4 regions of the Bacillus nitroreducens genome follow, and region 1 is predicted to be linked to each of the others. Evidence: predicted binding sites of a transcription regulator. Region 1 holds the regulator's gene; each other region holds the start of a gene.
What was found. Region 1 encodes Rex, which represses fermentation and respiration genes when NADH is low (regulators of the CRP and FNR family bind a similar motif). Its sites were predicted from a motif close to TTGTGAAATATTTCACAA; they were not measured.
Positions count from the first base shown of each region.

Region 2: ric (iron-sulfur cluster repair di-iron protein) is a predicted target of Rex. The motif match lies at 2,428-2,445, and genes of this name have one in related genera.
Region 3: ACWPVE_RS02570 (DUF2249 domain-containing protein) is a predicted target of Rex. The motif match lies at 3,210-3,227, and genes of this name have one in related genera.
Region 4: ACWPVE_RS02530 (cytochrome C oxidase subunit II) is a predicted target of Rex. The motif match lies at 2,380-2,397, and genes of this name have one in related genera.

Region 1 covers NZ_CAXHYI020000003.1:762,983-769,014, reverse strand. Annotated here, with positions in the region: gene ACWPVE_RS07530 (ABC-F family ATP-binding cassette domain-containing protein) at 1-1,445, opposite strand, end outside; gene moaC (cyclic pyranopterin monophosphate synthase MoaC) at 1,579-2,067, shown strand; gene ACWPVE_RS07520 (redox-sensing transcriptional repressor Rex) at 2,086-2,727, shown strand; gene ACWPVE_RS07515 (twin-arginine translocase TatA/TatE family subunit) at 2,758-2,949, shown strand; gene tatC (twin-arginine translocase subunit TatC) at 2,966-3,715, shown strand; gene ACWPVE_RS07505 (YdiK family protein) at 3,865-4,068, opposite strand; gene ACWPVE_RS07500 (CPBP family intramembrane glutamic endopeptidase) at 4,072-4,809, opposite strand; gene groES (co-chaperone GroES) at 5,164-5,448, shown strand; gene groL (chaperonin GroEL) at 5,503-6,032, shown strand, end outside.
Region 2 covers NZ_CAXHYI020000001.1:506,908-512,939, reverse strand. Annotated here, with positions in the region: gene ACWPVE_RS02515 (hypothetical protein) at 1-621, shown strand, start outside; partial or broken gene ACWPVE_RS02510 (hypothetical protein) at 917-991, opposite strand; partial or broken gene ACWPVE_RS02505 (transposase) at 994-1,185, shown strand; partial or broken gene ACWPVE_RS02500 (transposase) at 1,159-1,326, shown strand; gene ric (iron-sulfur cluster repair di-iron protein) at 1,615-2,322, opposite strand; gene ACWPVE_RS02490 (methyl-accepting chemotaxis protein) at 2,501-3,472, shown strand; gene ACWPVE_RS02485 (molybdopterin molybdotransferase MoeA) at 3,690-4,958, shown strand; gene mobB (molybdopterin-guanine dinucleotide biosynthesis protein B) at 4,943-5,458, shown strand; gene ACWPVE_RS02475 (molybdenum cofactor biosynthesis protein MoaE) at 5,451-5,921, shown strand; gene moaD (molybdopterin converting factor subunit 1) at 5,921-6,032, shown strand, end outside.
Region 3 covers NZ_CAXHYI020000001.1:519,055-525,086, reverse strand. Annotated here, with positions in the region: gene yjfP (esterase) at 1-520, shown strand, start outside; gene ACWPVE_RS02590 (metal-sulfur cluster assembly factor) at 561-869, opposite strand; gene ACWPVE_RS02585 (metal-sulfur cluster assembly factor) at 1,124-1,426, opposite strand; gene ACWPVE_RS02580 (hypothetical protein) at 1,440-2,681, opposite strand; gene ACWPVE_RS02575 (DUF2249 domain-containing protein) at 2,697-2,903, opposite strand; gene ACWPVE_RS02570 (DUF2249 domain-containing protein) at 2,900-3,151, opposite strand; gene ACWPVE_RS02565 (Crp/Fnr family transcriptional regulator) at 3,252-3,941, opposite strand; gene ACWPVE_RS02560 (DUF2249 domain-containing protein) at 4,315-4,551, shown strand; gene ACWPVE_RS02555 (molybdenum cofactor guanylyltransferase) at 5,098-5,724, shown strand; gene ACWPVE_RS02550 (DUF5316 domain-containing protein) at 5,875-6,032, shown strand, end outside.
Region 4 covers NZ_CAXHYI020000001.1:513,262-518,556, forward strand. Annotated here, with positions in the region: gene ACWPVE_RS02520 (SCO family protein) at 1-309, opposite strand, end outside; gene ACWPVE_RS02525 (cbb3-type cytochrome c oxidase subunit I) at 299-1,780, opposite strand; gene ACWPVE_RS02530 (cytochrome C oxidase subunit II) at 1,796-2,320, opposite strand; gene modB (molybdate ABC transporter permease subunit) at 2,457-3,110, opposite strand; gene ACWPVE_RS02540 (Crp/Fnr family transcriptional regulator) at 3,281-3,985, shown strand; gene ACWPVE_RS02545 (TIGR04053 family radical SAM/SPASM domain-containing protein) at 4,212-5,295, opposite strand, start outside.

The sequences.
Region 1 (6,032 bases):
TCTAGGTCTAAATGGTTTGTAGGCTCATCCAAGATTAGAAAGTTTGACTTTTCCATCATCAACTTTGCCAGTGCAAGTCTTGCTTTCTCTCCACCACTTAATGTAGAGACGGTTTTTAACACATCATCCCCTGAAAATAGGAAATTTCCAAGAACCGTTCGAATTTCTTTTTCAGGTTTAAGTGGATACTCATCCCATAATTCATTTAAAACCCGTTTGTTTGAGGTTAGGTCTGCTTGTTGCTGGTCATAGTAGCCGATTGTCACATGAGAACCGAAACGAATCGTACCATCGACATGATCAAGTTTATCAGTAATCGCTTTTAATAATGTTGATTTTCCAATACCGTTTGGTCCGACTAGAGCTATGCTGTCCCCACGAAAAATATTAAAATGGATATCTTTTACGATAGGTTTCCCTTTTTCGTAGGAAACGGAAATATCTTTCGCGCTAAGTACATCATTTCCACTTTGTCTTTCAATTTCAAATCGGAAGGAAGCTGATTTTTCATCTCCTTGTGGCTTGTCCATAAGTTCCATTTTTTCAAGTTGTTTACGTCTACTTTGAGCACGCTTCGTTGTCGAGGCTCTAACTAGGTTTTTAGCAATAAAGTCTTTTAGTTTTTCGACTTCATCTTGTTGCTTTTCATATTTTTTCAGTTCAAGCTCATAGTTTTCAGCTTTGAGTTTTAAGTAGTTACTATAGTTTCCGACATATCGAGTGCTTGTATGTCGTGATATCTCATAGACTTGATTGACCACTTTATCAAGGAAGTAACGATCATGAGACACGATTAACAGTGCGCCAGGATATCCTTGAAGATATTGTTCTAGCCAAGTTAGGGTGTTAATATCAAGGTGGTTAGTGGGCTCGTCAAGAATTAATAAATCTGGTTTTGATAGTAATAGTTTACAAAGAGCAAGACGTGTCTTTTGACCACCACTTAAGCTAGAAATTTTCGTTTGGTAGTCTTCTTCTGTAAAATTAAAACCATGTAAAATGGATCGAATATCAGCTTCGTATTGATAGCCGCCCATTTCTTTAAAGTTAACTTGAAGCTGATCATATTCCTCTAGCAATTTTTGATAATCGATTGGATTTTCAAATAGAGAAGGATCTCCCATTTTTACTTCAAGGGTTCTAATGTCTTTTTCAAGCTTTTGTAAGGGTGCAAATACGGTTAGCATTTCCTCCCAGATGGTGAGTGTTGATTCAAGTCCAGTATCTTGAGCGAGATAATCGATTGTGACACTTTTAGGCTTAATAATCTCGCCGCCATCATGAGACATCTGACCTGCTATAATTTTTAAAAGTGTTGATTTTCCAGCGCCGTTTCGACCAACAATAGCAATTCGGTCACGTGTTTGTACTTCTAACTTTATATTCGATAAAATAAGATCAGCAGCAAAATATTTTTTGAGCTGATTTACTTGTAGTAAAATCATACTATTTCACCTCTTGTTTCTACCAACAGTGTATCTTATATTATCGTAAGAGAGCAACTGCAATGATAATGTTCACACACGTTTCGCAGACAGATGTGGTAAAATAGTGTATAGTTTATGGGAGGGTCGATAGATGTCAGCATTTACCCATTTTAATGAGCAGGGTCGAGCTAAGATGGTCGACATTACGGAGAAGTCAGATACAGTCCGTACAGCTATTGCAAAATCTAGTATAACTGTAAATAAAATGATTTATGAGCAAATCGTAAATAATGAGATTAGCAAGGGTGATGTTCTTGCAGTATCACAGGTTGCAGGGATTATGGCAGCCAAAAAGACGTCAGATCTCATTCCGATGTGCCATCCATTGGCATTGAAGGGCGTCGATATTTCATTCAGTTGGACAGTAGGAGACGAATATATTCTTCATATTACGGTTGAAGTAAAGACAAAGGGTAGCACGGGAGTAGAAATGGAAGCACTTACGGCTGCTTCTGTCTGCGCTTTAACAGTTTATGATATGTGTAAAGCAGTTGATAAAGGGATGGTCATTGGACCAACCTACCTAGCAGAAAAAACTGGTGGAAAGAATGGAGATTTCAAAAGGGAATTTAAAGGCTAGTAGTGGGGGAATATACACATGAATCTGGAACAATCAAAAATACCACAAGCAACTGCCAAAAGGCTACCACTTTATTATCGGTTTCTGAAAAACTTGCATGCGTCGGGGAAGCAAAGGGTGTCATCTGCAGAACTGAGTGAAGCGGTAAAGGTCGATTCTGCTACGATTAGGCGCGATTTTTCCTATTTTGGAGCGCTAGGAAAAAAAGGGTATGGCTATAATGTTAATTACTTATTATCCTTTTTTAGTAAAACGCTCGATCAGGATGAATTAACAAAAGTTGCACTAATTGGTGTAGGAAATTTAGGCACAGCATTTTTGAATTATAATTTTTCGAAGAATAATAATACAAAAATTGAGCTTGCGTTTGATGTGGATTATAATAAGGTAGGAAATAGTGTTGGTGGAGTCAAGGTACACCATTTAGATGATCTTGAAAAAGTATTGCCTGATGATGTAACAGTAGCGATCCTAACAGTACCTGTCGGCGCTGCCCAGGCGATTACGGATCGTCTTGTCGTTAAAGGCATAAAAGGTATCTTGAATTTTACACCAGCAAGAATCAATGTCCCTGAACATATTCGAGTTCATCATATTGATTTAGCTGTTGAGCTACAAGCACTTGTTTACTTTTTAAAGCATTATTCAAATGAGGAATAGAAACTTTTATTTGTGGGGAGGTGACTTACGATGGGAAGTCTCGGTTTCGGTAGTATCTTTTTAATTGTGGTTGCAGCATTACTCATTTTTGGACCTAAGAAGTTACCTGAGCTTGGAAAAGCAGCGGGGAATACTTTGCGTGAATTTAAAAACGCGACAAAAGGTTTAGCTGATGATGACGATGATGATGTTAAGAAGAAAGAATCTCATGATGTGAAGTAATGATAGGATGAGTCATATGAACGAAAAAGAAATGTCCGTCTACGATCATATTGGTGAGCTACGAAAACGACTGATTTATGTAGTCGTTTTCTTCTTCATAGTTGCATTAGGGAGCTTTTTTCTCGCCGAGCCTGTAATTGTTTATTTGCAAAACGCGGAAGAAGCGAAAGAGCTAACGATGAATGCTTTCCGTATGACAGATCCGATTAAAATTTATATGCAATTTGCGTTTATTATAGCGTTAGTTATCTCGTCGCCTTTTTTACTTTATCAACTTTGGGCATTTATTAGTCCAGGTTTGTATGAGAAGGAACGGAAGGTAACACTAAGTTATATTCCAATCTCTGTTTTTTTATTTTTAGTAGGAATCTCATTCTCTTATTTTATTTTGTTTCCGTTTGTTGTGAACTTTATGTCCAGATTAGCGGTACGACTTGATATTAATCAAGTGATAGGAATTAATGAATACTTTCAATTTCTGTTACAGCTTACCTTACCGTTCGGATTTTTGTTTCAGCTGCCAGTAATTGTGATGTTTTTAACAAGACTGGGAATTGTAACACCAATGTTTCTTTCTAAAATACGGAAGTATGCGTATTTTATACTTTTAGTCATCGGAGGGTTAATTACACCTCCCGAGTTAATCTCGCATTTAATGGTCACTGTACCGTTATTCGGACTATATGAAATTAGTATAATCGTATCAAGAAGTGCATATAGGAAAGCTTTGAAAGCGGAAATGATGGCTGCTAATAGTATGGAATAAAAAAGAAAAGCGGAAGTGCCTTGCTCAGCCCCGACAAGCATAAGAAAATCTGTCGAGAAGGTTGTGCTTTGACCTTCATGACAGATTGGCTAGACCCAGTGGGGCTAGGCGCTGTAGTTAGACAATAAAAAATAACCTCCGTTGTGAGGTTATTTTTTTGTGACTTTTTTTATTTTACTATGTAGGGAAAACATTCGGATGGCCATACCGAAGTCAAAGGTTGCAAACAGGACGAGAAAAATGGTGGAAAAGTTCCAGATTGTCTCCGTTGCAAAGCCAATCGCAAAATAAGTAAAAAGTGTTCCCATTAACGCGTAAAAGATGCCCATCGCAAAAGGTGAAGTTCTTCGCATATACTAAAAGCCTCCAATAAATGTTTGTTGCAGTTTCTCGGCTTGCTTCATAATCCTTTCTATATCATCAGCAAAAATCGTCTGAACAGCAACGACAAATGTATTCATCGCAACATGTGCAAAAATTGGTACAATGATCCGCTTAGTTTGTACATAAAGGAATGCAAAGGTGAAGCCCATCGCTGTATAAATAAGGATATGAGTAAAATCCATATGTACAGCAGCAAAAATTAAGGAACTAATTAAGCCCGATATGAAAAAGTTGAACTTTTTATATAATGATCCAAAAATAATTTGTCTAAAAATAATCTCTTCAAGTATTGGACCAATAATGGATACGACAATCACAAGTAGTGGAAGAGATTTCACAAGGGCCATAATTTCTTGCGTATTTTCTGAGCCTGGCTCAATTCCAAACAGGTGAATTTCGATGTTAGCCGCTAAAATTTGTGAAGTCATGGCCATAAATACACCTGCAATTGCCCACCCGATTGCTTCACCCTTAGAAGAACGTTCAAGGTTTTGATGTCTTTCCCTTATATCTTGTCGCAATAAAAATAAAACAATAGGGAGCGCTGCAACAAAACTAATAATTGTCCATGTCGCAATAATTGTGTTTTTAGCTTTGTCTGGATCCAAATCATCTCCAACGCCAAGAAACAAGAGAAGTGGGATCCCAAGAATTCCAGAAAACTGCATAATGATGTACGTTAAAATGACATACCAATATCTAATTTTCATGTAAATCTCCTTTTAACTAGGTGGAATATTTATCTATTATATCGATTTATTTGTCCACCATCTGATTGTAACATATATTCATCTTTATCCATTAGTATAATGCAAATCCAATATTTCATAGAAAAAAACGAAATAATTTTGTATAAAAGGTTTATTTTTCCTGATTGTGAGATACGATAGGTAGGTGGATGGTTTAGCATTTTTATGGAATGAAATTTTTTAAAAATTTCTTTATCAAATACTTGCAAAAAAAGTAGAGATTATTTAATATAATAATTGTGTTAGCACTCAGGTGATATGAGTGCTAATAATAAGACGAATCCATATTTAAATTATCTGAGGAGGTTGTTTGACTTGTTAAAGCCATTAGGTGATCGCGTTATTATTGAACTAGTTGAATCAGAAGAAAAAACTGCAAGCGGAATCGTATTACCGGATTCTGCAAAGGAAAAACCTCAAGAAGGTAAAGTTGTTGCTGTAGGTACTGGTCGTGTACTAGACAGTGGCGAAAAAGTAGCTCTAGAGGTTGCTGTTGGTGATCGAATTATCTTCTCAAAATATGCTGGTACTGAAGTGAAATACGAAGGTACTGAATACTTAATTTTACGTGAAAGCGACATTTTAGCTGTTATCGGTTAATAGAAAGCATGTCATATATCATAGAATTCTAATCTTTTGAGGAGGGCTTAAGAAATGGCAAAAGATATTAAATTTAGTGAAGACGCTCGTCGCGCAATGCTTCGTGGTGTTGATGCATTAGCAAACGCTGTTAAAGTTACTTTAGGACCAAAAGGACGTAACGTGGTTCTTGAGAAAAAATTTGGTTCACCACTTATCACAAATGATGGTGTAACAATTGCAAAAGAAATCGAATTAGAAGATGCATTCGAAAACATGGGTGCAAAACTAGTAGCTGAAGTTGCTAGCAAAACAAACGATGTTGCTGGTGATGGTACTACTACTGCAACTGTTCTAGCTCAAGCGATGATTCGTGAAGGCTTAAAGAACGTTACTGCTGGTGCGAACCCAATGGTTGTTCGTCGTGGAATTGAAAAAGCAGTTGCTGTAGCGGTTGAAGAGTTAAAAGCAATCTCTCAACAAATCGAAGGCAAAGATTCTATTGCACAAGTTGCTGCTATTTCTTCAGATGACAAAGAAGTTGGCCAATTAATCGCTGAAGCTATGGAGCGTGTTGGTAACGACGGTGTTATCACAATTGAAGA
Region 2 (6,032 bases), on a different contig from region 1:
CGTGATATATTTGTAGCGCTACTTTTACTTCTGATTGTTTCCATCCCCTATATAAGGTTATGGTTAGAAGAAAGCATGGTAGGCACAATGTTTATTCAATACCCAATATTAGTAGCTAGTGGATATTTTCTAGCTAAAGGATTCCCAAAAAGATGGAGAAGCTTTTTTACTTATTATAATGAAAATGGTATAGCAGGGATTATTATTGTTTTATGTGTATCCATTTTCTGGATGCTACCTCGGGCGATGGATGCAGCGTTGAATGACCCCTATATGGAAATGGCCAAATATCTAAGTCTATCTTTTGTTGTAGGGGTACCATTGTACTATAGTTGGAATCTGCTTGGTTCGATTAGCAAATCTTTTATTTGGACGAATCTCATTTCTAAGATTTTTGTAATGAGTTGGCTCTATATAGTGTCACCAGCAAGACTATGTAATAATTATTTAGTATCGGAACAGCAACAGCTTGGAAAAGCTTTATTTATCTTAGGGATAGTTATATGTATTGTATTTATAGGAAGGGTTTTTGTGGGAAAAGCATTATTTAGCGGTAATAACAACAATAATAGGCAGAAGATGAATGTAACGTCTAATGCCCTTAATGATAGGATAACGTGAAAAATGAGCTGACGATAGTAGAGGGCACTGAAAAAGTCCCTTTCTAAAATTGGTGTTGATTTCCGCTGCAGCCACTCGCTTTCCGCGGGCGGTCCGGGAGCCTCCTCGTCGCTGTGCTCCTGCGGGGTCTCCCCTGGCCACGCTTTTCCCGCAGGAGTCTCGTGCCTTCCGCTCCAATCAACATTAGTTAAAAAGGTATTATTTTCTCTGAATTTGAGAAAATAATACCTTTTTTCATTGTATAATGGTTGTATCAATTCTATGTGGGTGGGTTCAATGATTCAAAAACAACAATTAAACGATTGTTACGGTTGATAACACGACGATACAAATCATTTAAATCCGAAGTCGCAAAGCGCCCACCGTCTAACTATGCTACGGAAAATTAATGAACTTGTGGACTTCTCTTTCGTATATGAAGAGCTTAAGGAAAATTACTGTCGTGATAACGGTTGAAATGCTGTCGACCCTATTCGCATGTTCAAATATTTATTGCTAAAGACTATCCATGACTTGTCTGATGTTGATATTGTCGAGCGTTCTAAGTACAAAGAGCGTTATAAAATAGAAGCTAAAAATAGCGAATTAAAACACAGACACGGGTATGATGTAGCGAAATCCTCGGGTCTAATTGGCATGGAATTACAAGGTGCCATGGCGATATTTACGGTAAATATAAAGCGGATTTTAAAACTATTAGGGTAATAACCCAGGGTGAAATGGTATCATATGCATAAAAAAGACGACTTTTAATTCAAAAAATGAATTTTAGTCGTCTTTTTTGATTTATCAATTTAATCACCTATAAAAAACGTAAGTTTTTCAGCTGCCTCCGTTAGTATCAGCTCATTTTTTTTGTGATCAATCTGATTGAAAATGCTCAACTACTGTAATCGTGCGTCTTGAGTTTATCGCTACTACAAGGCCTACAAAGGTTAAAAGTACAAGACCTGCATATACTTCTCTGGAATTGATATCTGTATAAGTCTCTTCTTAGTTTCCAGCTGCTGCTCTTGGGAACAGAATATTATTTTCTAGATGTATATGCTCAAATAAATCTGATTCAAGCGCTTCAAGCCGCTGATAGACTAGACGGTATGTGCCACAAGCTCCAACTGGTGGTTGGAAATCATTTGTGATATCACGTATTTCTTTAATTAATCTTCCAGCTTCGTCATGATCATCTTCTAGATCTTCTACATGTTTTTTCACGAGTTCATGATTTTCTGGAGTAGGTTCATTTTCAAATTTAAGAATTAGAGGGAATGAGTCTGCTTCCTCTTTAATTGTATGCTGCTCAAGTTCCACCTTTAACTGATTAAATAATGAATGAACTTTCGCTAGATGTGGGTGATTACCTCCATGTACTCGTAATACTTTTGTTACATATGGGCTGAGTTGTGGAAGTTCTTCATTTAAATAACGATGGTGTTTATTGATAATATGGTCAATTAATTCAGAATAACTTGCAGCTTTCCAATCCACTGTTCTCTCATTTAATTCTTTCGTTTCTTGATAAAGAGTGTTTAATTTTGTCAAAACGTCATCTTTTGAAAGATTTCTTTCTTCAATAGCATCTATTAGTGGGCGATTACCACCACAGCAAAAGTCAATTCGAAGCTTCTTGAATAAGTCTCCAGCCTTCGGAAACTCTGTTACAATTTCTCCGATAATATGTTGTTCAGTAAAAGTTTGTACCATTTTATGACCTCCTAAATTTTTCATTACCATTAGCATAGCGTTTTAATAGGATGTATGAGGTGATGCGTATCACACTCGAAAGAAAACATGTAGAAATATAGGAGTTTGTGATGAATATCACAGGTTTAAATGGCTCTTGTTTGGTACGATAAAGCCAAATATTGATTGTTGCAAGGAGATGTCATCAATGTTTGTTCGTAGACAATATATGAACAGTCTAGTGAAAGAAAATGAACGACTAAAAACAGAAATAAAAGAATTAATAGCGGAAAGAGAACAACAGAGAGAAACTACAACGGTGTTTTTTAAAAACTTTTACGAGGAACTTGTAGCAACAATCGAACAACATGAGCATGTTAATGGTCAACATCATGTTCTAGGTGATTTGGTTGCCAAATTAAAATCAAAGTTTGACAGGGTTGAAGAGTTAAGTCAGTTATCTTTTAACAACTCTACAAAATTATATAAAAATGGTAAAGCATTACTTTCAGAAGCAGAGGATATGGTTGAAAAAGCAAAAGATGGAAAACGCCAAGTGTTAGAAGTTGAATCCATTATGAAACAACTCGGTAGTCAATTAAATGATACATCTGAAAAAATGAACCATCTTAATAGCCGTTCTAAGGAAATTGAAAACATTGTCCAGGTTATTAAAGAAATTGCGGACCAAACCAATTTACTGGCACTAAATGCTTCTATTGAAGCAGCTAGGGCCGGTGAGCAGGGAAAAGGATTTTCAGTAGTTGCTGCAGAAGTAAGAAAATTAGCTGAGAGTACAGCATCTAGCACGGATCATATTAGTTCACTCACGAAAACGATTCAAAAAGAGATTGACGGATCCTTACAATCTACTACAAATAGTACAATCCTTGTTCAATCAGGAGTGGAGGTAAGTACATCTACGACGGAAAAAATTAATTCTATTATGACGATTGTTGAAGCTGTACAGAAGGAAGTACATTTTGTTCTTGATACCATTGATGAGCAAAAGAGGTATTCACAGGATGTCATGCACGAAATTTCCCATACAAAACATATATTTGATAGTGCGAATGATTTAATTGTTAGGCATATCAATGACGCAAAAGTTGTGGATGATAAACTTGAAGAAGGAATGATTCAACTTAATGAAATCACTGCAAGAAAGTAGTGGTTTTTGATTAAATATACTACAATAGGAAAAAAGAGTAAAAGTAAACTAGCAAAAAGAAGGATGAATAGGACCAAGTATTTTTTAGTCGAATGAACTCCGAGGGCTAGATTGTTGGAGTTCATACGAAAAACTCTCGTGAAGCTAATTAATTTTGAAATTCGATGTGTCCCTGTTCACCAGACTTTTTGAAAAAAATTAAAAGTGAGTGAAATAGATGATTGAAAGACGAACACCAATACCAGTTCCAGAAGCAGTATCACGAGTCATGGAATATGCAGGTGAAGCTAAGAGTGAAGTCGTGCCAATTGAAAATTGCTATGGCCGATATTTAGCGGAAGACTTAGTGGCCGATCATGATGTTCCTCATTTTGATCGATCCCCATATGATGGGTTTGCTATTCGAGCAATCGATTCAACAAATGGAGGGCAGGACAATCCTGTTGAATTTGAGGTAATTGATGAAATCGGAGCGGGGTCTGTTACAACGAAGAAGGTAGGTGCTTTTCAAGCAGTTCGAATCATGACTGGTGCGCAAATGCCTGTAGAATGTGATGCAGTTGTCATGCTTGAATTAACGAATGAATATGAGCGTGATGGTAAAAAGTATATGTCCATAAAAAGAGCATTTCAACCAGGAGACAATGTTTCGTTTCAAGGAGAAGATACAAAAAAAGGTACCATTTTAGTTGAAAAAGGAACATTCATCAACCCAGGTGTAAAAGCTCTTTTAGCAACATTTGGTTACCATGAAGTAAAAGTTGCCAAAAAACCAGTCATTGGGATTTGGGCTACTGGTTCAGAGTTACTTGATGTCAATGAAAAACTTGTGCCTGGGAAAATTCGTAACAGTAATGCTTATATGATAAGTGCACAAATTGAAAGGGTAGGGGCGGAGCCAAAATATTTCGGAAAATTACCTGATGAATTTGAACTTTGCTACGAAGCCATTGAGAAAACTTTAGATGAAGTAGATATGTTAATTACGACAGGTGGAGTATCGGTTGGGGATTTTGATTATCTTCCAGCGATTTATGAAAAATTAGATGCGAGCGTTTTATTTAATAAAATTGCGATGAGACCTGGTAGTGTGACGACCGTTGCACAGTTAAATGGCAAGTTGATGTTTGGATTATCAGGAAATCCTTCAGCTTGTTATGTTGGGTTCGAGTTATTTGTTAGACCCGTAGTCAGGACAAGATTTTTCTCGAAAAATCCATATTTATTAAAAATGAAAGCAATACTAGATGCTGATTTTCCAAAACCAAATCCATTTACAAGATTTGTTAGAAGTAAAATCAGTTTTTCTGAAGGCAATATTGTCGTTACACCAAGTGGTCTTGATAAATCAAATGTTGTTACCTCGCTGGCTGGGGCTAATGCATTCATGGTTTTACCTGGAGGAACACGTGGATTTGGAAAAGGGGACGAAGTAGATGTTTTATATCTAGATGACCAGGAAGGAAGTATGTGGCCTTGGAAATAAGGTTTCCGCTTCTTCAAATTGTTGGGTATCAAAATAGTGGGAAAACAACTTTAGTTGAAAAAATTGTAAAAAAAGGAACCGAACAAGGGATAAAAATTGCTACGATTAAACATCATGGACATCAAAAAAGTTTAGAAAACCTTCATCAAGAAAAAGATTCTGCTCGTCATTTTAAGGCTGGTGCATCTGCTACGATCGTCGAAGGTGGAGGAAGTCTCCAGCTTGAAGCAAAGACCACAGGATGGACGCTAGAGAAGCTAATCCAGCTTTACGCTTTTTTTGAAAATGATATGATTTTAATTGAAGGCTTTAAAACAGCAGATTACCCAAAGATTGTTCTAATTAAAAATGAAAATGATATCGAGTTGCTAAATACATTAACAAATATCATGGCAGTGATATCCTGGATTCCAATTCAAACTAACTTCCGAGTTTTTCATATAAACGAGGAAGAAAAATATTTACACTGGATTTTTAATAGTGAGGTAGATAATGAATAATAATCGTTTATTTCGGATAACAAAGGAACCGATTAATGTTGAAGAAGTTATGAAGAAGGTTATAAGACGTGAGGCAGGAGCTGTAACAACATTTGTCGGTACAGTGCGCGAATTCACCAGAGGGAAACGAACCCTTTATTTAAAATATGATGCATATATCCCAATGGCAGAAAAAAAACTTGCACAAATTGGTGCAGAAATTTCAGAGAAATGGCCTGAAGCAAAGACTGCGATTACCCATAGGATTGGCGAGTTGGATATATCAGAAGCAGCTGTTGTCATCGCAGTCTCCACACCACATCGCAAGGATTCCTATGCGGCCAACGAGTATGCCATTGAAAGGATAAAGCAAATCGTCCCTATTTGGAAAAAAGAGCATTGGGAAGACGGCGAAATGTGGATTGGGGATCAATTAGAAACGAAACATTATCCAACAGGTCGACCTGAAGAGGAGGATTTGTAATGATTAAGGTTTTATTTTTTGCCCATTTACAGGAAATGGCGGGGACAGACAGTATCACTCTACATGTAGATGAAATAACCATCTCAAAACTGAAACAAACTCTTATTAATG
Region 3 (6,032 bases), on a different contig from region 1:
CATTGTGATGAATGAAATTAAGGAACTTGCTGTCATCAAAGACGAGTTGAATAAAGAAGGACTTATCGATGAGACAAGAATTGGTGTTGCTGGGACTTCAATGGGAGGAATAGTCACATTAGGTGCACTGACTCAATACCCTTGGATCAAAACAGCTGTAAGTTTAATGGGAAGCCCGTATTATGAAGAATTTTGTCGTGGTCAAATTGAAGAAATGAAAAAACATGATATTGAAATTCCTCTTAATGATAAAGAATTGGAAGAATTGTATTCGGAATTAAGGAAATATGATCTAACCTTTCAACCAGAAAAGTTAAATGGAAGACCACTATTATTTTGGCATGGCGAAAAAGACAAGGTCGTACCATTCCAATACACATATGATTTTTATAAAGAGTTATTGCCACTCTACAAAGACAATGAGCAAAACTTAACCTTTATTGTTGATACAACAATGGATCATAAAGTGAGTAGAGAGGGCTTACTTGCCTCAGTAGACTGGTTTAAAAAGCATTTATAAAAGCAAAGAACGTGTCACACATGACACGTTCTTTGGGAGCTTATCTAATTCCTAATGCAATTTTTGCGTAACGGCTCATCATATCTTTGTTCCATGGTGGATTCCAAACAATGTTTACATCTACATCTTTTACTTCTGGTAATTCAGTTAGAACTCGTTTAACGTCCATTGCAATTGTACCTGCGAGCGGACAACCCATTGATGTTAAAGTCATGGTAACTTGGGCGACATTCTCATCATTCATATCTACATCATATACAAGGCCTAGGTTTACAATATCAATCCCCAATTCAGGATCAATCACTTGTTCAAGAGCACCCAACATATTTTCTTTTAATGCTTCATCCATTTAATAACTCTCCTTTCGAGAAATAGCTTACTTTAATGGTGTCTAGTTTCAGGCGCCATCGGCTCGAGACGTAACTCAATCACTTCAGAAGGTAATAACACCTTCGGTCACGCTTGTTTAATACTTGTCCCCAATGCCAGGACGGCTGGATTCGAGCATTTTGCACAGGACGTGCATATTTTTAACTGAAATTGAGGCGCCTTTTACTTTTCTTAAGTATAACGAAACATGCGGAGAATGTGAAATTCAATGCCTTAATATCCGCTTAATTGTTTTTTTGCATCTTCTGACATACGTTCAGGAGACCAGGCGGGATGCCAAACCATTAATACCTCGACCTCATTCACTTCTTCAAGATAAGCAACGGAATGTTTAACTCCGCTTGTAATACTGTCATGGAGCGGGCAACCTGGAGTTGTTAACGTCATCTCAATATACACATTATTATTTTCTTTAATTTCAATACCATATATAAGTCCTAAATCGACAACATTAATATTGAGTTCAGGGTCAATTACTTGTTTTAACTGATCGAGAATTTTATCTTTTAATTCCATTATCATTCTCCCCTTATTTGAAAAGTACTTTTATAATGCTGTAGCTGAAAAAGAAGGTAGAAGCAACAACGAAGCTTTGGCCGATTGAAAAGATAAGCAAATAACCTGTTGCAATGGAGAGAATGACAACAAGACAACCTCCAACAAGCCCCGTATAAATAGGAATTGCCATTTTTTCATCAATCATCTGTTTTAAAGTAGGTACATCCCTCTTTCCAATAAGCTTACTGTATTTATGTGTCCACCATAAAAAAGGAATAATTTTATATAAATATCCAAGGATGCTACATGCAATCCATAAGATGATATATAGAAATATGAGGACACCAAACAATTCATAATAACTTGGCAAGATAGAAAGAATCATTCCAGCTAAGTGAACGACTAGACCAAAACCAATAGCAATCAATGAAAAAATAAAAGGTCGATCAAGCTTTTTCTTTAATCTCAACTTGATGATCGTGGTAATATGGTAAGAAAATAGCGCAAAGCCTGCAAACAGTAGACTCATCCCAACCTGTAAAAACAAGTTTTTCTCGGTGATGAAGCTAAAAATTGTTACGATAAGTCCTATTGCATATACGATAAAAATCCATTTAGCAGGTTTCATTGAGAAACCGTGTGATAATGAAAACATTGGGATCATTTTATAAGAAAAGCCAAAAATTAAGAAAGTAAACCACCCTGCAACACCTAATAAAATATGACTTTTTAGGACAACAAGGTGATCAAGATTTGAAATACCCATTCCTAAATTTATGATTAGTAATATTCCAAGTGTAATCGTGATTAGCAAACAGATTAACGCACTACCTACAAATAGGGTTAAAATATTTTTTTTGGCCTGTTTTTTCATCGTCATAAACATTTGAAAAAGAAATAGCAAAATTCCAATAACAGCTAGAGAACCTGTGAAAATTGAAAGGGTGGGTGAGAATGATAGGGTGATTCCAAAACCACCAAATCCAATTGCTGTTACCCAGAATTGAGCAAATCCAAATTTCTCATTCCAAATCGGTGTAAGGAAAGCTACAGGCACTAGCTGATACATCGCCCCCATAGTTACCATTAAGGCCCAACCAAGAATGAGTAAATGGGCAGATGATAGGATGGCAGGCGTTCGGAAATTCCCCTCTATCACTATGTGTCCATTAAATAGAAGGATAACTTGGGAAGCTATAAGGGCGACGATACTAAAAATAATAAAGGACAGAGGTAGCCTAATATCTGTTTCATTTGATAATTGAGGCATCATTTACTAGTGAGCTCCTTACTTTGTAATGTCAATTTGAAAGCCGCCATCAGGATGTGATGCTGTTGTATGTTTGTAGCCAAGTTCGTCGAGTTGTTCATATAGGAACATAGGGCGACGATCATTGATAATGGTTAAGGTGTCACCTTTATCTAAATTTTCAAGTGCTTTTAATGTTCTCATCATTGGTGTAGGAGGCTCAAGACCCCGATTATCTAGCTTCATTCTTTGGCACCTCTTTTTATAAAGGTAACTTTCCAATGTTTTTTATCAATTTGCTCTGCTTCGTTTGTAAAGCCTTTTGCCTTTAAAATTGGAAACAAAGGAGTTGGTTTAAATGGTGCATGTAAAATGAAGGCATCTCCATTTTGTAAAGGTTTAACAGCCTCCATTATCTTTTGAAAAGGTTCAATTTTATTTTTAAGATCTTCTCGAACATCTATTTCTACAACTTTGGTTTCCTCTTGACTCATTAAAATTTCCCCCTTATAAAATGTATAACTTAATGATAATCATTTTCAGTGAGAAATGATGTGACTTGAATCACAAAATGAACTATTTTTAAAAAGGAACTTAATAAATTTCATCGTGAAGCCTCATATGATCTAATAAGTAATATCCATCTGGGGTCAGATCAACAATTTGTTTCTTTTTCAATACCGAAATCGTTCTACTAACAGATTCTCGTGTGGTCCCGATCATATTGGCAAGTTCACGGTTTGTGAAATGAGTGGTTAGTTTATATCGATTCCCAATTTTTTCTCCATTACTTCTACATAAACGAAGTAAGAGCATGACAATTTGTTCTTGAGTATTTAAGAGAATTTGTTCCTCTAGGCGATTTTGGAGGTCGATTATTTTTTCACCTAGAACCCTAAAAATTTTAATGCAAAGTTCAGGGTTTTTAAGCAGTATTTCTTCAAATTTATCAATAGGGGTATAGATAATATTTGAATCTTCCATTACCTCAGCATGTGCTGGAAATCCACCCTTTCGAAAGAACCCTGCATGTGGAAACATTTCTCCTGCTTCAAGTACAGAAACAATCTGTTCCTTGCCATGCATATCTGATTTATATATCTTTACCTTTCCAGATTGAATAAAAAAAACACGATCAAGTGGATCGTCTTGCATAAAGATAAACATTTTTTGCTTATATAATCGTGATTGTGAAATGTCAACAATTGGCTGAAGTTCCTCTGTGGTTAGTTCCCGAAACAACGGAACTCCATTCAATTGTTCATGAATGGATGGCAGTCTCATCTGACTCACTCCTTATTCTAATAACTAATATATTAAGTGTAGCAATCTTCCTTTATTAGACTGTGATTTATATCATAGGTAGTGAAGATCCTACACATTTTTCATAAAATAGACACAAAAAATAGGAGTAGTTTTCTAATTCGCTTCGACTTTTTTCATGCACAATCAATACATAAAGTTAATATTGTTTAACGCGTCTCCATTAAATATGTCGCAACATCCTATGGTCTTTTATCGCAAGCTACAAGTTCCACTAATTCCTTCGTTGGGTATGCGTTATGATAAAAAACATATCTACATAGTGATTAGACTCACTACTTCTAGATTCAGACTTGGGTATCATGAAGCCATAAAACGCTAAGGAGGAATTAATATGGGATTTGCAGCGAAAGTAAATGCACCAGATTATGCGCCGAAGGATAAACACCCAACTATTTTTAGAACATTTGACAGCTTAAAACCAGGTGAAATCATGGAGTTAACAAATGACCATGATCCAAGACCACTCCAATATCAATTTAAGATGGAACGCGGTGATGAGTTCACATGGGAATACCTAGAACAAGGTCCAGACATTTGGCGAGTTGCCATTGGTAAAAAACAAAATTGATAACTAAATACGATATCATTTAAAGTGTAGGCAAAGCTTTTTAAAGTTGCCTACACTTGTTTTTTATAGAAAGCCTTTTTAAAAGATTGGTGCTAATGAATAAAACAAACCTATTGATTGCAGCGTTAGGTGGTGACACCTCGAAAATGTCTTCATATATTCTTCGTGCGTAGGTTAATTCTAGGTAGTACTTCAAAGTCTGCTCACAAAAAGTGAGACTTTAGACCCCACAGGGGCGATTAGCGACTTGTCCAGTTGTAGCGGCAAGAAACTTGAGAAATTTCAACTCTTCCTACGAGGCAAAAAGCGCCTCTATGTCGGAGTCTCTGACACACAGGAAGTGCTAGTGCCGATTAGACATGAGGACGTGGCGATTTTCGTAGGGAATAAATTTGTTTAGAGTGCTAGCTGCTTCCACATTTCGTTAAGGTGGCTCAAAGTCACATACGCTTAAAGCGTCCATCTGAAGGGGAAATCTATAGTTTCTGTTTGGAAGACTGTTTCAATCATGCTACTATGGAGAAAACGTAAAAGGATGGTTCCAACATGACTAATTCAACATTCACAGGTATTGTTTTGGCAGGGGGACAGTCTAGAAGATTTGGTAGCCATAAGGCATTCGCGAAGCTTCATCAAAAATATTTTTATGAATACGCAATTAAAGCACTAGCAGAAAATGTGGATTCCCTCTATATTGTGAGTCATCCTGACTTAAAGGAACAATTTGAAAAACAAACACCTTTTCAAGTTGTTCAAGATGTACCTGAATTCCAAGGGTGTGGTCCACTAGCGGGAATGTTTACTGTTATGAAAAAGGGGGAAGCAAATTGGTACGTAATAATACCATGTGATACGCCTTTTGTGACAGACGATCTTGTAAAACAGTTAATGTCCTTTACGAATGACCTGAGTTATGATGCGATTGTTCCAATCATTTATGAAAGAAAGCAACCTTTAATAGCTGTCTATCATGCTAGGGTGGTAACTAAAATAGAAAGATTGTTGAAGAAAAATTTTTTAAAAATGAGCCAGTTATTAGAAGTATGCAAGGTTAAATATTTAACAGATCAAGACCTAGATCTGCAAGGAATGGAATTCGAAAATATCAATAATCAAACAGAGTTTAATAAAATTACACAAGTCCCTTTTCCTAATATAAGAAAAAAAGACTAATCACACCACGCTAGAGCGGCAGGTCTTCAGGCCCCACATCGTGTGGGCCCGAGTTGTTTTTGTATTAAAAATCAAGCTTATACACTCATAATTTTCTGAAAAGTATGATAAAATATGAATACAATGTCTTTATGAAGGAGGGATTGAAACTTGAGAGTAGGCTTGATATTAGGTATAGTATCCTCTGGCCTTTTACTAATTTTAGGTTTGTCTACTCATCAATTTGAAGCATATTCTGTTATTTCTGGGACATTTGGAATCATCTGCTTTTTGCTTGCAGGAATCGTATCTGATTCCTTTGTAGGGGG
Region 4 (5,295 bases), on a different contig from region 1:
TGTCCCAAGTACATCCTCTGGGATATTTTCATAGATTTCTGCAAAATTTCTTTCTAATACAGGACAAACATCTCCACAGGTTGTATACATAAATGTAAAGAGCGCATATTTCCCCTCTAAATCTTGTAAACTGAAGGTGTTTTCCCATGAATCAATTAATGTAGCAGAAGGGAGCTTCGGCTGCTCCCTTTCTAGGTCAATAATTCTTGCCTTCTCTGCTGTAAAAGCACGTAATCCATCCGTACCTAGCCAAAGCAATGAAATACTTACAACTAATGCAAATAGGATACCGACACCTTTACGCAACATGGTGATCTGATCCTATCTTATCTTGGTACTTAAAGTCCATTGATCTTGAATAGTTCCAAAAACGGATGATAAATGTCAAGACAGCTAGAACGATAAAAATACCAAAGATTGCCCCCATACGGTCATATGAAACCCACTCTTGGAAGTGTTCGGCCCATCTTCTTGGTGCTCCTACTTTTCCTGAATATAGGAATGATCCACATAATCCTATGAAGAACATGATGTATACCCAAAAACTAATCGGATCAACTGATGATTCTTTCTCTTTTCCATTCACTTTAATTAAGTAATACATAAACCCAAATAACATTGCTGTTGCTCCTAATCCCATATACATATGGAAATGTCCTGGAACCCATTTTGTATTATGCATTACATGATTAACGACGATCGTTGCATCAATAATGGCTGGAACAACACCTATTACCCACCCAAACATAGATAGAAACATAAAAGATGAGGCAATGTCCCACTTAATTCCAGAACGATATACAATCATTAGTGCTCCATATGCTGTGACAACTAGTACTGGTAATCCATTTGCATATGATAACACCTGTCCAATTATGATCATCCATTTTGGCATGGCAAAGTCCATTAATAAATGATGGGTATAGATTGTAATCGTAAACAAAGTTGAACAGTTCCAGGCAATCAAGAATGGTCGATTGGCTTTCCATGGACGATTTGTATATGTTGCTAAGATTTCATAAACCGCTATAACACCCATATAAATAATTGAGTTAGCAAAAATGTGACCAAACGCGTATGTTAGGTTCTTGGCAAGCATTGGATCAATCATGATTGATGGTATAAACAGATTAATAAGGTTCATAATGAGAACCGTTGCTCCTGCAATTAATGCAGTAGTATTTACAATCGCAACCATTGTACTCGCCACGACCGCCGCTGGAGGACCATAACCTTTTTCCTTACCAAATACAATTGACCAGCCCAAGCCTCCACCTAAACTTCCATATTGTTTAATAATTCCTCGAGCTACATCCAAATTTAGTAATAAAAATCCTATTCCGAGTATGAGCATACCACCTAAATACAGGGCTGCTCCAGTCATTGACCAGCCACCAGCAGAAATGGCAGGTAGGGGGTATAAGAAGGTCCATGCTCCTGCAAAATCAAATACAAAGATACCTACTAATACCATTACGACTCCGATAATGAAGGTGATAAGATTAGTTATTAGAATTATTTTGCTTAATTGAACATATTTACTAAGGAAATACCACATAACAGCAACAGCAGATAATGCAGCCGCACCAATCATACCTGTTCCGTGGACAGTCATGATTTCATAAAAGAAGCCAGGGTCTATATCCATCATTTTTCCTTGTGCAAGAAGCATCAAAACCCCAAATACCATCATGAATAAAATAATTAGACTACCTGTTAATAAATACATAGCTATTGTTTTATTTTTTGAGGTATTTGACCCCCGAATAGTAGTAGACATGTTACCTCCTCCTTCTTAATTTGTAACAACTATTTCACCAATCATGAGATGGTGAGCAATTCCACAGTATTCCATACATAAAATTTGATACGTGCCAGGCTCCGTGAACGTATAAAAAACAGTGTTTGTATATTCTGGCATCGCCTGAGTTTGTGCAACTAAGTTCATATCTTTGTCATAGATACCAAAGCCATGGTTTACATCTGAACTTGTAATGTCAAATTCGATTGGTTCACCAACTTTGAATTCAGTCTGACTCATATTCCAGCCAAATTGGAACGCTTCCACATCAACGATGACAGGATTTTCACCTTGCCCATAGACTGGCCTTTCAAAAGGAAGATCTTGAAGTGTACAGTATGTTGCAGTCCCAAAAACAACTAGTAAAATAATGAAATACAACGTTCTAAAGCGGTACCATTTTTTTTGAATGCCGTCATACTCTTTTCGTTTAGTTGTCTTTAATACGACGGTAATAAAAATGACGGTGATTAACGTCATTAAAATAATGGAAAGATACCAAGCTGCTGTTTGGTACAAAAGAACCCCCTCCTCATTTTTCTTTTCAGCAAAATTGTCACATATTGACTGTACATAATCTGTTAAGTTTGTCACAAAATGGTTTAAAACCAAAAAAAGACACATTCTTGTCAAGAATGCATCTTTCTTAAACTTGCTATTTAATTAGATACGTAGCTGCTAGCATTAAAAAAGAAATGAAGACCGTTGTAACAACCCAGAGCCAGGCTAATTCCATATTGCCACTATCGATTGCCACATAGATTGCCGTAGGTAGTGTTTGTGTTTTACCTGGAATGTTTCCAGCAAACATTAGGGTTGCTCCAAATTCACCAAGAGCTCTGGTAAAACTTAAGATAAAGCCTGTTATAATCGACTTTATGGATAACGGAATGGATATAAATAAAAACAGGTTCATTTCACTTGCGCCATCTGTTCTTGCAGCATCCTCAATATCTGGATTCACTGATTGGAATCCAGTTTTTACGGATTGATACATGAGCGGAAATGCTACAACGGTTGAAGCAATAACCGCTGCCCACCACGTAAACATGATTGGTTGACCTGTTATTTTTTCAATAAATGATCCGATGACACTATTTCTCCCAAAGATCACAATTAATAAAAAACCCACTACGGACGGAGGTAAGACAAGTGGTAGCATCAAGACTGTTTCAAGAAAGAGTTTCCCTTTAAATTGCTTATGCGCCATCCACTTCCCTGCGACCAAACCAAGAAGTAAGACAATGAATCCTGCCGTTATTGCTATAGACAATGATAGTTTTATAGGTGACCAAAATGTGTATTCCATCATATAAACCTCAATTGTTAGAAAATGTTCAAAATTATGCAATCCCTATTCTGATAAAGGTCTTGCACCCATCATGTAATAAGTGTGATTAATTATACACCTACTATTATAGTAACATTATATTATTCCTTTAGAAGCAATTATAGCATCTCCAAAGGAAGGTGGTAACGATGAGTCGCATAACATTAGAAAAGCCAACGCTCTCAAATGAATTAACAGAACTATTACAATCAGCTGATCACGTCATACATATGGAAAAGGGACAATATCTATTCCGTGAAGGAATGAAGGCTTCAGAGCTCTATCTCATTCTGTCAGGCCGTTTAAAAGTAAGCAAAGGGACAGCCGATGGGAATGAACTATCCTTACGAATCTGCAGTCAAAATGAAATTGTTGGGGAGTTAACATTGTTTACAGACGAACCGAAGTATTTATTTGATTGCAGAATATTAGAAGATAGTGAGATTGCAGTCATTCAAAAAGATGAATTAGAAAGGAAACTCTTTGAAAATACTTCCTTGGCATTTGAATTCATGAAATGGATGAGTGACCATTTTCGAAAAACACAAACAAAATTTAGAGACCTCGTTTTACTTGGCAAAAAAGGGGCAATGTATTCAACGTTAATTAGAATGACCAATAGTTATGGGATTCAAAAGGAAAATGGTGTCTTTATTGACCTACATTTAACGAATCAAGAGCTTGCTAATTTTTGCGCAACAACAAGGGAAAGTGTAAACCGTATGCTACATGAGCTAAGGGTTAAAGGGATCATCACCGTCTCGAGAGGCTATATTACCATTCATGATTTAGCTTACATAAAAAATGAAATACAATGTGAAGAGTGTCCTGCAAAATATTGTAGTATTGAATAACCATAAAAAGCGAAAAGACCCATAGATTCCTGGGTCTTCTCGTTTGTCTAGTTCCAGACGCCGTCAGCTTGAGGTCATAAGCTAATCGTAGATACAATAAAAATGAGAGGGTAAAGTGTCTCAATTTTAGTTTAAGGCCATACATTCTGTGCATGGAGTTCGAATCCTAACCATACTGGATTCAAAAACAGCACAAGAAAAAGCTTGCTAACAGGATTCTTTGCCTTCAGATTGTGTTTTCTTTTTTGCGAAGGGCTTTTGGAATATATACACAGAATGGCTCGCTCTCCATGTAATCCCCTGTCATAGCATAAGCTCGAGAACGCGATCCACCACATACATGTCTAAATTCACAAACGCCACATTTTCCTTTATATTTATCTGGATTACGCAAATCTTTAAAAATTGGGGATTCACGATAAATTTCAGCCAAGGGAGTTTCCCTTACATTTCCTGCTATTACTGGTAACAAGCCACTTGGATATACATCCCCTGTATGAGAAATAAACACGAATCCATTGCCATCGTTTACACCTTGAGGTGCTCTTCCAAGTCCATCGATTTTCCCTGTCTTACCTTGCATGAGTGCATCTTCATAGCGAATTTGTTGTTCTGTATCTTTTGTCTCACGCATCTTAGACTGGATTACCACACGTCGATAGTGCTGTGCAGCTGTTGTTTTAATATCAAATTTTACCCGTTTACTTAAATCATATAACCAGCGAAACACCTTTTCGTGTTCTACAGGTGAGATCATATCTGTTTCCTTACCTCTTCCTGTAGGAACTAAGAAAAACACACTCCACAATACACAATCAAGGTCCTCCACTAATTTTGCCATATCATCTAATGCATGAACATTATATCTTGAAATAACCGTATTTATCTGAATAGGAATTTCAAGCTCATGTAAATACTGAATAGCTTTCATGGTTAAGTCAAAAGAACCATTTGTTCCACGGAAGTGGTCATGAATTTCAGCAGTCGGACCATCCAAACTGAACGCCCAACGTGCTAATCCGACTTCTTTTGCTTTCTGAATAGCTTCTTTCGTAACATTAGGAGTTGCACTTGGTGTCATTGAGACGCGCACACCTTTTTGAATAGCATAATCTGCGATATCATACACATCGGGGCGCATTAATGGATCCCCGCCCGTAAACACAAGCATGGGATTATTCATTTCGTATATTTGGTCAATTAAATTTTTTCCTTCTTCAAAGGAAAGCTCTCGGGGATCTCTTTTATACTGTGCTTCCGCACGACAATGTAGACACTTCAATTGACAAGCTCTTGTAAGCTCCCATATT